2 regions of the Bacteroides clarus genome follow, and region 1 is predicted to be linked to the other one. Evidence: riboswitches for the same ligand, from Rfam matches in the RefSeq annotation. Region 1 holds a riboswitch; the other holds the start of a gene.
The links. Region 1 has a riboswitch for thiamine pyrophosphate ahead of thiS (sulfur carrier protein ThiS). Riboswitches for the same ligand answer to the same signal wherever they lie in the genome.
Positions count from the first base shown of each region.

Region 1 (5,801 bases):
TATGGTCGTACCCCGGAGCAATATCCGTAACCAGCGGGCCGAGCGTGTAGAACGGCGCATTGTGGCACTTCTCTATCTGACGTTCCATATTCTCCTTAATCTTGTGCATGGGCACGTGTCCGGGGCCTTCGATGAAAGCCTGTACATTCTTGTCCCAGGCACGGAGCACAAGCTCGCCCATGGTATCGAGTTCGGCAAACTGCGCTTCGTCATTGGCATCGTACGTAGAACCGGGACGCAGGCCGTCGCCCAAGGAAACGGCTACATCGTATTGCGCCAATATATCGCAGATGTCATCGAAATGCTCGTACAGAAAGCTCTCCCGGTCGTGTACCAAGCACCATTTGCTCATGATGCTTCCGCCGCGGCTTACGATACCGCACAGACGTTTATCCGCCAGGTGTACGTTGTGGCGGCGGATACCCGCGTGTATGGTGAAGTAGTCCACGCCTTGCTCGCATTGTTCAATCAAGGTATCCCGATAGAGTTCCCAAGTGAGCTCCTCTACTTTGCCGTTCACCTTTTCCAATGCCTGATAGATGGGCACCGTGCCTACGGGAACCGGGCAGTTTCGGATAATCCATTCGCGCGTTTCGTGGATGTTTTCTCCGGTAGATAAATCCATTAAAGTGTCACCGCCCCATTTGCAGCTCCAAAGTGCTTTTTCCACTTCTTCGTCGATGCTTGAAGTGGTGGCGGAGTTACCGATGTTCGTATTGATTTTCACAAGGAAGTTACGGCCGATAATCATCGGTTCGGCTTCGGGATGATTGATATTGGCGGGAAGCAAAGCACGCCCTTCCGCTATTTCTTGGCGGACGAATTCGGGAGTGATATGCGTTTCTATTCCTAATTCGGCGCAATTCATGTTCTCGCGAATCGCCACATATTCCATTTCGGGAGTGATGATGCCTTGCTTGGCATAATACATCTGCGTGCAGCATTTGCCTTGTTTGGCGCGATAGGGTAATGAGATATGCTCAAAGCGCAGGTGGTCGAGCGACTTGTCGTCACGGCGCATACGGCCGTATTCCGAAGTAATTTCCGGCAACTGCTCCACATCGTCACGACGCAAAATCCAGGGCTCGCGCAGACGGGGCAATCCTTTTTTAAGGTCAATCTCTATATCGGGGTCGCTGAACGGACCGCTGGTGTCGTAAATGTAAATGTCCGGATTGGGAGTAATGACTTTTTCTTCTCCGACAAAAGTCGTACTGGGTACTTGCTCTACTTTGCGCATAGCCACGCGCAGTTCCGGATATATGTTTCCCGACAGGTATACCTTTTCCGAACGGGGAAATTTAATTCTTGGTTTCATAGCTTATTTAATAATGTGTTTTATTCATTGAGAAAGGCTGTAAGGGGAGAACTGGCCTCGGCCACAAAGTTATCGGCCTGCAATCCTAAACCGGCTTCATAAGCCATGCGTCCTGCTTCTACGGCTTGTTTGAAAGCCTCTGCCATGGCTACGGGATTGCCCGCTACGGCAATGGCCGTGTTGACCAGACAGGCGGAAGCGCCCATTTCCATTGCTTCGGCGGCATGGCTGGGAGCACCGATGCCGGCATCTACCACCACAGGTATGGTGGCCTGTTCGATGATAATCCGCAGGAAGTCGCGGGTCTGCAATCCTTTATTCGTACCGATAGGCGCACCCAGCGGCATGACGGTGGCGGCTCCGGCTTCTTCCAGACGTTTACAAAGCGTAGGGTCTGCCTGACAATAGGGAAGAACTATAAAGCCTAACTTTACCAGCTCTTCCGTAGCTTTCAGGGTTTCGGTGGAGTCGGGAAGAAGATAGCGCGGATCGGGGTGGATTTCCAGTTTCAGCCAGTTGGTTCCGAATGCTTCGCGTGCCATTTGCGCGGCAAATACGGCTTCTTCGGCGTTGCGCACGCCGGAAGTGTTGGGCAGAAGCTGGATATGGGGATGACGGATATGCTTCAGCATATCATCTTCTTTATTCTCCAGCTCTATACGTTTCATGGCCACCGTCACCATTTCCGTGCCGGATGCCAGAATGGACTGCTCCATGATTTCATTGGAATTGAACTTTCCCGTTCCCAAAAACAGGCGGGAGTTGAATTCACGTCCCGCAATGATTAATTTCTCCATATCTTATTTATTTGTTAGTTCGGTGATTGTCTGTTTGATTGATTGCCGTAAGTATTCTCCGCATTTCTTCCACCGGATTATCCGCCCGCAGCACGGTACCCGAAAGGGCAATGCCCGTAACTCCTGTCTGTATGACAGACGGAATATCTGCGAAGGTAATTCCGCCGATAGCGACGATAGGCAGGTTGATGTTCTCCGTGCGCATTTGACGGATAATCTCTTTATATCCTTCCAAACCCAGAATAGGACTGAGCTTTTGTTTGGTGGTGGTATATCTGAACGGTCCGCAGCCGATGTAATTTACTCCGTCGAGCCAATGCTTCTTTACATCTTCGTATGTGTTGGCCGTACCGCCTATGATATATTCGTCTCCGAGTATGCGCCGCGCTTCGGCAACGGGCATATCATTCTTGCCGAGATGTACGCCGTCAGCACGAATTTCCCTGACCAGTTCCACATGGTCGTCGATAATGAATATTGCGCCGCAATCATTGCATAATTTTCGTATTTCCGTCGCTATGGGCAGTATCTCCTCTTTTCCGGCATCTTTCATGCGCAGTTGTATCCATCGGCAACCGCCTTCCAAAGCCATACGGGCCGAGTCGAGGTAGGAATACTTTTCGGTGTAATGTGTAATGAACTGAAGTGATTTCATAGGCTTATCCGCCGCAGGCAGCTTTTATTATAACGATAGATATTCCTTCGGACAGAGCATAATCCGTCCATTCCGCACGTGGAACCATGCGGTTATCGACAGCAACGGCGACGCCTTGCGCCGGCAGGGAAAGTTCATTTGTCAGTTGTAAAAGGGTAACGGCCTCGGTTTCCACTTCTTTGTTGTTGATTAATACTTTCATGTTTTGTTTCTGTTAAGTAAAACAATGGAAGTAAATACAAAGAAGTACCGTTAAGGTAAGTTCCAAAAAGAAAAAATATCCAATTCCTACGGCAGTACTAACTGCATCAGGTTCGAGGGTATAATCTCAGCCCGTCGGGGCACCCCTTTGTCTTTACGGTGGCAAAGGTAAAGGAAAATAAAATATAAAAAACAAAAGGAGAGGATTTTTTATCAAAGGGAAGCAAAATGAATAAAAAAGATGGGGATGTGCCAATCGAAATTTTGACACATCCCCACCGGAAGTAACTCCAAAAGGAATTTTTTTTATGGATTATGCAATGCCATGAGCCGTTGCACTGGCATCAATCTTCTTGATAAGCCCTTGCAGAACTGCACCCGGACCGCATTCCGTAAAGTCGGTAGCACCGTCGGCAACCATATTCTTGACTGTTTGAGTCCAGCGTACGGAAGCTGTCAGCTGAGCCACAAGATTCTTCTTGATTTCAGCCGGATCCGTATGAGGAAGAGCGTCTACATTCTGATAGACAGGGCATTTCGGAGTATGGATTTCAGTAGCGTTGATAGCTGCTTCCAATTCGACCTTGGCAGGATTCATCAGCGGAGAGTGGAATGCACCGCCTACCTTTAAAGGCAAAGCGCGCTTCGCTCCGGCGGCTTTCATCAGTTCGCAAGCCTTGTTGATGCCTTCAATGGAACCTGAGATTACGATTTGTCCCGGACAGTTGTAATTGGCAGCCACGCAAACCTCGCCTTCCGCACTTACCTGTGCGCAGATTTCTTCCACTTTTTCGTCCGGCAAAGCAATGATGGCGGCCATAGTGGAAGGCTGCGCTTCACAAGCTTTCTGCATTGCCATGGCACGGGCATATACAAGTTTCAGACCGTCTTCAAAGCTCAACGCGCCGGCGGCAACCAATGCGGAGAACTCACCGAGTGAGTGACCGGCAGTCATTTCCGGTTTGAAATCATCGCCCATACAAAGCGCGGAAATTACCGAATGAAGGAATACGGCAGGTTGCGTTACTTTGGTTTGGCGCAAATCTTCGTCCGTGCCGTTGAACATAATATCTGTAATACGATATCCGAGGATATCGTTTGCTTTTTCAAAAAGTTCTTTGGCTAAAGCCGAATTTTCGTACAAGTCTTTACCCATTCCTACGAACTGAGCACCTTGACCTGGAAATACAAATGCTTTCATATTTACTTATTTTTAGTGTTTAATTAAAAAAGTGGTGCAAAGGTATAGGTTTTTCTGATAACCACCGCACAAATGAACGTTTTTTGTGCAATGCACTATTTTTACATGTGGTTAGAATACAATATGTACCACCTTCAAAGGACAGGCAGGCAAACGGTAAAATCCTTATAAATTAAGCAGTTTACAGTTATTGTATATCTTACAATTACTTATGCCGGGTATCCGCTTAAATTACATATTGTATTTTATACGATAACACAATAAGTTCATATTGTAAAATGTATGATATGTATTTACCTGTAAAATAATGCTTTATAACATCATTAAAATATTCTTTTTTCTTTATTGCAAATTAGAAAAACCTCATTATATTTGCAGCCGTTAAACATAAATATTATGCAAAACATGGAACATAACATGCCGTTGGCCAACAATCATATTTCCGTAGATTGTGTAGTGATCGGTTTTGACGGAGAGCAATTGAAAGTTCTGCTGATTAAACGGGCGGGAGAGGAAGAAGGTGAAATCTTTCATGACATGAAACTTCCCGGCAGTTTGATTTATATGGACGAGGATTTGGATGAAGCTGCCCAACGGGTACTGAACGAATTGACAGGTCTCAAAAATGTAAATCTGATGCAGTTCAAGGCATTCGGTTCCAAAAACCGCACCAAAGACCCTAAGGATGTACATTGGCTGGAACGGGCCATGCAGTCCAAAGTGGAGCGTATCGTAACCATCGCATACCTCTCGCTGGTAAAGATAGACCGTGCGCTGAATCGTGATTTGGACGATTATATGGCAAGTTGGGTGGCTTTGCCGGACATCAAAGCGCTGGCATTCGACCATAACCTTATCATCAAAGAGGCTATGACCTACATCCGCCAATATATAGAGTTTAATCCATCGTCATTGTTTGATTTGCTGCCGCGTAAATTTACGGCATCCCAGCTTCGCACCTTATACGAATTATTGTACGGCAAACAGATTGATGTGCGCAATTTCCATAAAAAGATAGCCCTCATGGAATATGTGGTTCCCTTGGAAGAAAAACAACAAGGCGTAGCCCACCGCGCTGCACGGTATTATCGGTTTGACAAAAAGATATATAATAAGGTGAGACGATGAAAGCATAAATCATAAATTAAAAATCATAAATCTTCATCATGTATTTATTAGGTTATGACATCGGCAGCTCGTCCGTAAAAGCGAGTTTGGTAAACGCAGAAAGTGGCAAATGTGTCTCTTCTGCATTCTTTCCGAAAACAGAGGCGGAAATTATCGCCGTAAAACCGGGTTGGGCGGAACAAAATCCGGAAAACTGGTGGGAAAACTTAAAATTGGCTACGCAAGCCGTATTGGCAGATTCCCGTGTGGATGCGGCAGATATCAAAGCAATCGGTATCTCTTACCAGATGCATGGGCTGGTGTGCGTTGACAAAGACCAACATGTATTGCGCCCGGCAATCATCTGGTGTGATTCAAGAGCAGTGCCTTACGGACAAAAAGCTTTTGAAACGTTGGGAGAGGAAGTGTGCCTTTCTCATCTGTTGAACTCTCCGGGTAACTTCACGGCATCCAAACTTGCCTGGATAAAGGAAAACGAGCCTTCTGTCTATGAGAAGATAT
Region 1 is NZ_JADNLF010000003.1:121,269-127,069, reverse strand. Features, by position in the region: gene thiC (phosphomethylpyrimidine synthase ThiC) at 1-1,318, opposite strand, end outside; gene I2F54_RS04595 (thiazole synthase) at 1,339-2,115, opposite strand; gene I2F54_RS04590 (thiamine phosphate synthase) at 2,123-2,770, opposite strand; gene thiS (sulfur carrier protein ThiS) at 2,775-2,972, opposite strand; TPP riboswitch at 3,039-3,129, opposite strand; gene fabD (ACP S-malonyltransferase) at 3,285-4,172, opposite strand; gene I2F54_RS04575 (NUDIX hydrolase) at 4,569-5,300, shown strand; gene I2F54_RS04570 (xylulokinase) at 5,339-5,801, shown strand, end outside.

Region 2 (5,801 bases), on a different contig from region 1:
TCGCTGATGGAGTCGCCGTCACCTATAATAAGATTGGGGATATGTCCGTTCCGGATATATTCGTCCGCGCCGCCGTCGCAGCAGATTACGTAGGGAGCGTCCGCCAATATTTGTAAAGGCGGGGCGGCGGCAGGGTATTCTCCGTTGGCTAAAATTACAGCATCCACTTTCATAGTCGATAATTGATAAATCGGAATTTATAAATCATAAATCAGCCTCTTGCTTCATCATCTTCTTCCATTTGAAGTAGCCAAAGATAGCGATTATTGTGTAAAGGCCGTATAGTGCGGCGGTAAAATCAAGTCCTTTATAGATGTACAGACCTGTGCTTACAGCGTCTACGCCTATCCATGCCCACCATTGCTCCACGTATTTGCGTGCCAGCATCCACATGCCGACAATGCTGAGCGCGGTGGTAAAGGAGTCAAGCCACGGAACATTGCTGTCTGTAAAGTTGATAAGTATCCAGGCAATGCCCGCAAGAGTGACGGCAAATACCGCAACGAGCGGTAGCAGATACCGCAGCGGCATGCGGGTGATGGGTAACTCCTGTTGCCGGTTTTCCGCTTCCGAGGCTTTTCTTTTCAGGATGGTACGCCGCAGGAATGCTCCGTACTTCCACATCGTCCAGCCGTATATGGCGGCTCCGAGATAGTAGATGTTGATGCCGAAATCCGCGTACAGACCCGCGTTGTAGTACACGAAGATGTAGATGGCAGGCATGATGATGCCCGCTATCCAAAGATAGATGCTTGCCCGATATTCCAGCCAGAGGTAGAGAAGTCCGACAAGTGTTCCGATAATTTCGAGTGTCTGCTCCATAATCAAGTTTAGAAACGCAAAGAGATATGTCCTAATACATTGGTACCGGCCTGCGCCGCATATCCTGCATAATTGTAGCGTACTTTCTGCCCGCCCTCGTAATAGAAACCGCTGCCTGCGTAGCCATTGTTTTCGTACTCTTCATTGAAGAGGTTGTAGACGGTACAGCCTATGGTTACCGACTTTATTTTGGGTAACGTAAACGTGTATGATAAGTTCAGGTTGCTGACGAAATAGGCATCCAGAATATGGTCTTTACAGTCCAGGTTGCTCATGTATTGCTTGCTGACGTATTGTGATTGCAAAGATGCTTCAAAGCCTTTGTAAGTATAGCCGAAGCGGTTGTTCAGCAGGAAGTCGGGAGAGAAGGCGATATGAGTGTCGCCCAGATAGGTGCTCCACTTTTCGCCCGCCGGGTCTTCGTTCTCGTAAAGGGTTTCGGTGAAGTTCTCTACGCGGTTACGGCTCAAAGTGGCGTTGATGTCCCATTGGAAGCCGCAAGGCAGCTTTAAGCCTGCCATCAGTTCGATACCCATGCGATAGCTGTCGGGCACATTGGCGGCTACGGCTTCACCGATTTCATTCAGTTCGCCGGTCAGCACCAACTGGTCTTTGTAATCCATGTAGTATAGGTTGGCACCGAATGTCAGCCATGAATCGGCAAAGGTGTAACCCAGCTCGTAGTCGAACAAACGCTCTGCTTTGGGATGCTCGGTGAACTTGCCGTCCGTATAGTTGTTGCGCGTCGGCTCTTTGTGGGCTACGCTGAACGAACCGTATATCCGGTTGTTACGGTTGAGCTGCCACGACAGTCCGGCTTTGGGATTGAAGAAGTCGAACTTCTCGTGAATGGCGAGTTGCTGCAAGCCGTCATTGGTAACGCTGTTCCACTTGTCGTTCTGTCCGTACATCTTATAAGAGATGTGGCGGTACTGCAAATCCGCATAGACATTGAGACCGTTGCACAACTCGTAGTCGGCTTTCAGGTAGAGGTTACCGTCATTCTTGGTGGCATTGTTGCGGTAGTAGTCTTTGTCGGGGTCGAGGTTGCCGATGTAGTTCTTCACCCACAACACTTTGCCGAAGTGGTCGCCGTCATAGCGGTTCAGCCCGCCGCCGAGGGATGCGTGAAGGCGGTCACCCTTATAATTAACGGAGAAGATACCGCCGCCGAAGCGGTTGTCCATTGCTTTTTTGCGGATAAGGTCGCTCTCGTTTACGGTTTCACCGTCGTGTTCGTACGGAAGCAGGCCGTATTCCACCAGCTCGCGCCCGTCTTTGTACTCTTGATAGTAGCCGTCTCCTTTGGTGTAGTGCAGACCTGCGTTTACATTCCAGGCGGAAGTGAAGTTGTGGTTGAAAAGCAGCTGATAATTCTTCTGTACGTAATTGTCAGTCTGGTCTTCGTAGAAGTGGTCTATGCCGTTGTCGTCGGTGTACATATACCCGCAGGAGTTGTAGCGGCGGCCGTATTTTTCCATTTCTTTTTTGCTGGCGTAATTCCAGGCATGGTAAGTGCGTTCTTTACCGCCGAACGTTATCAGTTTGACGGAGGTGTTGTCGTTGTAATACCCACCTTGCAGGTAGTAAGAGTTCAGCCCGACCGATGCGCGGTCGATGTATCCGTCCGAACTGATATTGGACAGGCGGGCGTCGAAAGACCAATGCTCGTTGATAAGTCCCGTACCCGCTTTTACCGTTTCTTTGTGCGTATTGAACGAGCCGTACGAACCGTTCAGCTCGGCATACGGTTTCAGCGAGAAGTCTCCGGTCTGCATGTTGATGCTGGCTCCGAAAGCTCCTGCGCCATTGGTGGAAGTTCCTGCACCGCGTTGTATCTGCATGTCTTTGACGGACGATGCGAAGTCGGGCAGGTTCACCCAGAATACATTATGGCTTTCGGCATCGTTGATGGGAATGCCGTTGGCGGTGACGTTAATGCGGGTTCCGTCTGTGCCGCGAACTCTTAACGTAGTGTAGCCGATACCCGCTCCGGCATCGCTGGTGGTGATGGCGGAAGGTGTCATGCTCAACAGATACGGCAAGTCCTGACCGAAGTTCTGCTTTTTAAGTTGTTCTTTGTTGATGTTGGTAAACGCCACCGGAGTGGTTCCTGTGGCACGTGTGGAGATAATCTCTACCTCCTGCAAGTCTATCACTCGCAGACTGTCTTTTTCCTTTGTCTGTGCACAGACATTCAGCGCTGCCATAAACAGACATGCCGCCATTGCATACTTTCTCATTTGCAATTTAAACTATTAAAGATGAATACAGAAAAGGGGAACTTTTCTTCTTTTCCCTCCGCCGGCACTACCCGGATCAGGTCAATGGGTATGTTCTCAGCCCGTCATATTAGGGCACCCCTTAGTTGAAATCGGGTGCAAAAGTATCTCTTTTGGCCGAAAGGTACAAATAATGTGAACGGAAAATAGATTTATTTGTTAATTTTGCATTCAGTAATTTATAAACTATAAATCATTATGTTATCATCTTTATTAATGGCGGTGTTTGCCGTCCAGGCTTCTGAAGAGGGCTTCAGCAAACTTCAGATTTTTATGCAGCAACTGATAGACTGGGGAGTGGGAGCCGGCGGCCGTATCATAGGGGCGGCTATCATCTTTGTGGTGGGACGTTTCCTTATTTCTTTCATCAAAAAGCTGGTGTCCAAACTTCTTGTGAAGCGGAATATCGATGCAAGTATTCAGAGCTTCGTCAAGAGCCTTGTGAACATACTGTTGACAATTCTGCTGATTATAGCCGTTATCGGTAAGTTGGGGGTCGAGACGACTTCGTTTGCCGCTTTGCTGGCGTCTGCCGGTGTGGCGATAGGTATGGCGCTGTCCGGTAATCTGCAGAATTTTGCCGGCGGACTTATCGTTTTGTTATTCCGTCCGTTCAAGGTGGGCGACTGGATTGAAAGTCAGGGTGTATCCGGTACGGTGCGCGAAATCCAGATATTCCATACTATCCTTACTACGTCCGACAATAAGGTGATTTATATTCCCAACGGCGCTTTAAGCAGTGGAACCGTGACTAATTACAGTCGGGAAGACACCCGTCGCGTGGAATGGATTATCGGTGTGGAGTACGGCGAGAATTACGACAAGGTGGAAAGTACCGTGCGCCGTGTACTTGCGGCAGACAGCCGCGTATTGGATACTCCGGAACCTTTTGTGGCCCTGCATGCTTTGGATGCCAGCAGCGTGAACCTCGTTATCCGTGTTTGGGTGAAGAGCAGTGATTACTGGGGAGTTTATTTTGATATGAACAAGACCATTTATACTGTATTCAACGAAGAAGGAATCGGTTTCCCGTTCCCGCAGTTGACGGTACATCAGGCAAAGGATTGATAAAGAATCCGAATACGGAAGAAATATGATACAAAAAGGAAGCTGCATTTTTTGATGCAGCTTCCTTTTTGTATCGATGTACATACATTGTTTTACATTTCGTATACTCCAAGTTCTTCTTCCACTTCTTCGCAAATATTTTGCTCAAGATGGAGCAAACGGTTTATTTCCCTTCGTTTGTCCAAGTCGGTGAAATAGCTCTCTACTACTGCATACAGATTGAATCCTGTTGTGGACCCTGCGGCCAGCTCCAATGACTCAACCAGCTGCTCTACTGCCCGGTGAATGCGTTTCTTGTCAATGAAATGCAATTCATTACTATGAATCAAGTTTTTTTCCATGATGGTTGCTTCTTTAAGTTAGTATGGTTATAACGTTCCGTCGGGTAAGTTAGTTCATGCGGAATGCGGTACGGGAGAATTTGTTATGTCGCTTTTATTTTTATATTTGCAGGAAAATACAAATTGAAGCGATGGGAACTCTGTTTATTAAAATATTACGCATTTTTGTTGTCTTGGTTGTGTTGTTTTCGGGCGCTATGGGATATGTGATTTCCGAGAAAACGTTGGCAGCCTGGTGGATACCCGTTGGCGTAGCATTGGCGGCGGGCATGCTGACGCTTCCTCTCTACCGGAAATGGATATGGCTGACGACCATGGAGAACAGAATTGTGAATGTGCTCTGCCATTTGGTGTGCGTAGGTTCCGTCTGCTATGTATTGTTCCTTGCCGGCAACTACCTGTCGGCGGATGCCGCTTCCGAGCATGAGGTAACAGTAACCGTACTCGATAAACGTATGGAGCAGCATGAAAAAAGGCGTAGGGTAGGAAAACACCGCTATGTGTCCGATGGCATGCGCTATGAATATTATCTGGAAGTTGCCTTTGATAATGGTAAGGTGGAGACATTGCATGTTTCTCGTGCCGTCTACCGGAAAGCACGGAAAGGGAAGCCGAAAGTGCTGTCTTTAATTCGGGGCGGATTTGGACTTCCGGTCATAAAGAAGGGAATATAGTAACGGACAAAGCTTTGTTAATGGCGGCTGGTTTTGTCCCGTGAGCTGAATAATTTCGTCTTGCGGGACGAAATAGATCCTCCCGCAGGATGAAATAATTTGGCTCGTGAGACGGATTTATTCGTTCCGTAGGACGGATTTGTTATCGGTATGTGATAAAAAAAGAGGAAGCCATGTGGTAGCTTCCTCTTTGGTGATCCGCTTGGGGCTCGAACCCAAGACCCCAACATTAAAAGTGTTGTGCTCTACCTGCTGAGCTAGCGAATCAATCCTTATTGCTGTTAAGCGGGTGCAAAGATAGGTACTTTTATTGAATATGCAAGGCTTGTGGCGAAAAAAGTTTGCATTATTCTTGCTGTTTGTTTTCTTATGTTTGATTATCAGATGGTTCTGTCTTATGAATATTTTCTCTGTTGATAATGAAACGTTGGTAATAGGAAAGCATTAACGTTGTAAGCGGGAGCGCGATAATCATTCCCAACATCCCCATTAATGAGCCCCATATAGAAAGTGACAATAGAATGATAGCGGGATTTAGTCCGGTAATTTTTCCCATGACGCGCGGTACGATGAATCCGTCTTGAATAGCTTGCACTACAATGAATACCGCCATG
Region 2 is NZ_JADNLF010000016.1:73,032-78,832, forward strand. Features, by position in the region: gene I2F54_RS15065 (thiamine diphosphokinase) at 1-173, opposite strand, end outside; gene pnuC (nicotinamide riboside transporter PnuC) at 205-822, opposite strand; gene I2F54_RS15075 (TonB-dependent receptor) at 831-3,065, opposite strand; TPP riboswitch at 3,101-3,197, opposite strand; gene I2F54_RS15080 (mechanosensitive ion channel family protein) at 3,321-4,172, shown strand; gene I2F54_RS15085 (hypothetical protein) at 4,265-4,513, opposite strand; gene I2F54_RS15090 (hypothetical protein) at 4,645-5,187, shown strand; tRNA gene I2F54_RS15095 (tRNA-Lys) at 5,379-5,454, opposite strand; gene I2F54_RS15100 (AI-2E family transporter) at 5,555-5,801, opposite strand, start outside.
Region 2: it holds a riboswitch for thiamine pyrophosphate, as region 1 does, so the genes downstream of both, I2F54_RS15075 (TonB-dependent receptor) here and thiS (sulfur carrier protein ThiS) in region 1, are expected to answer to the same signal.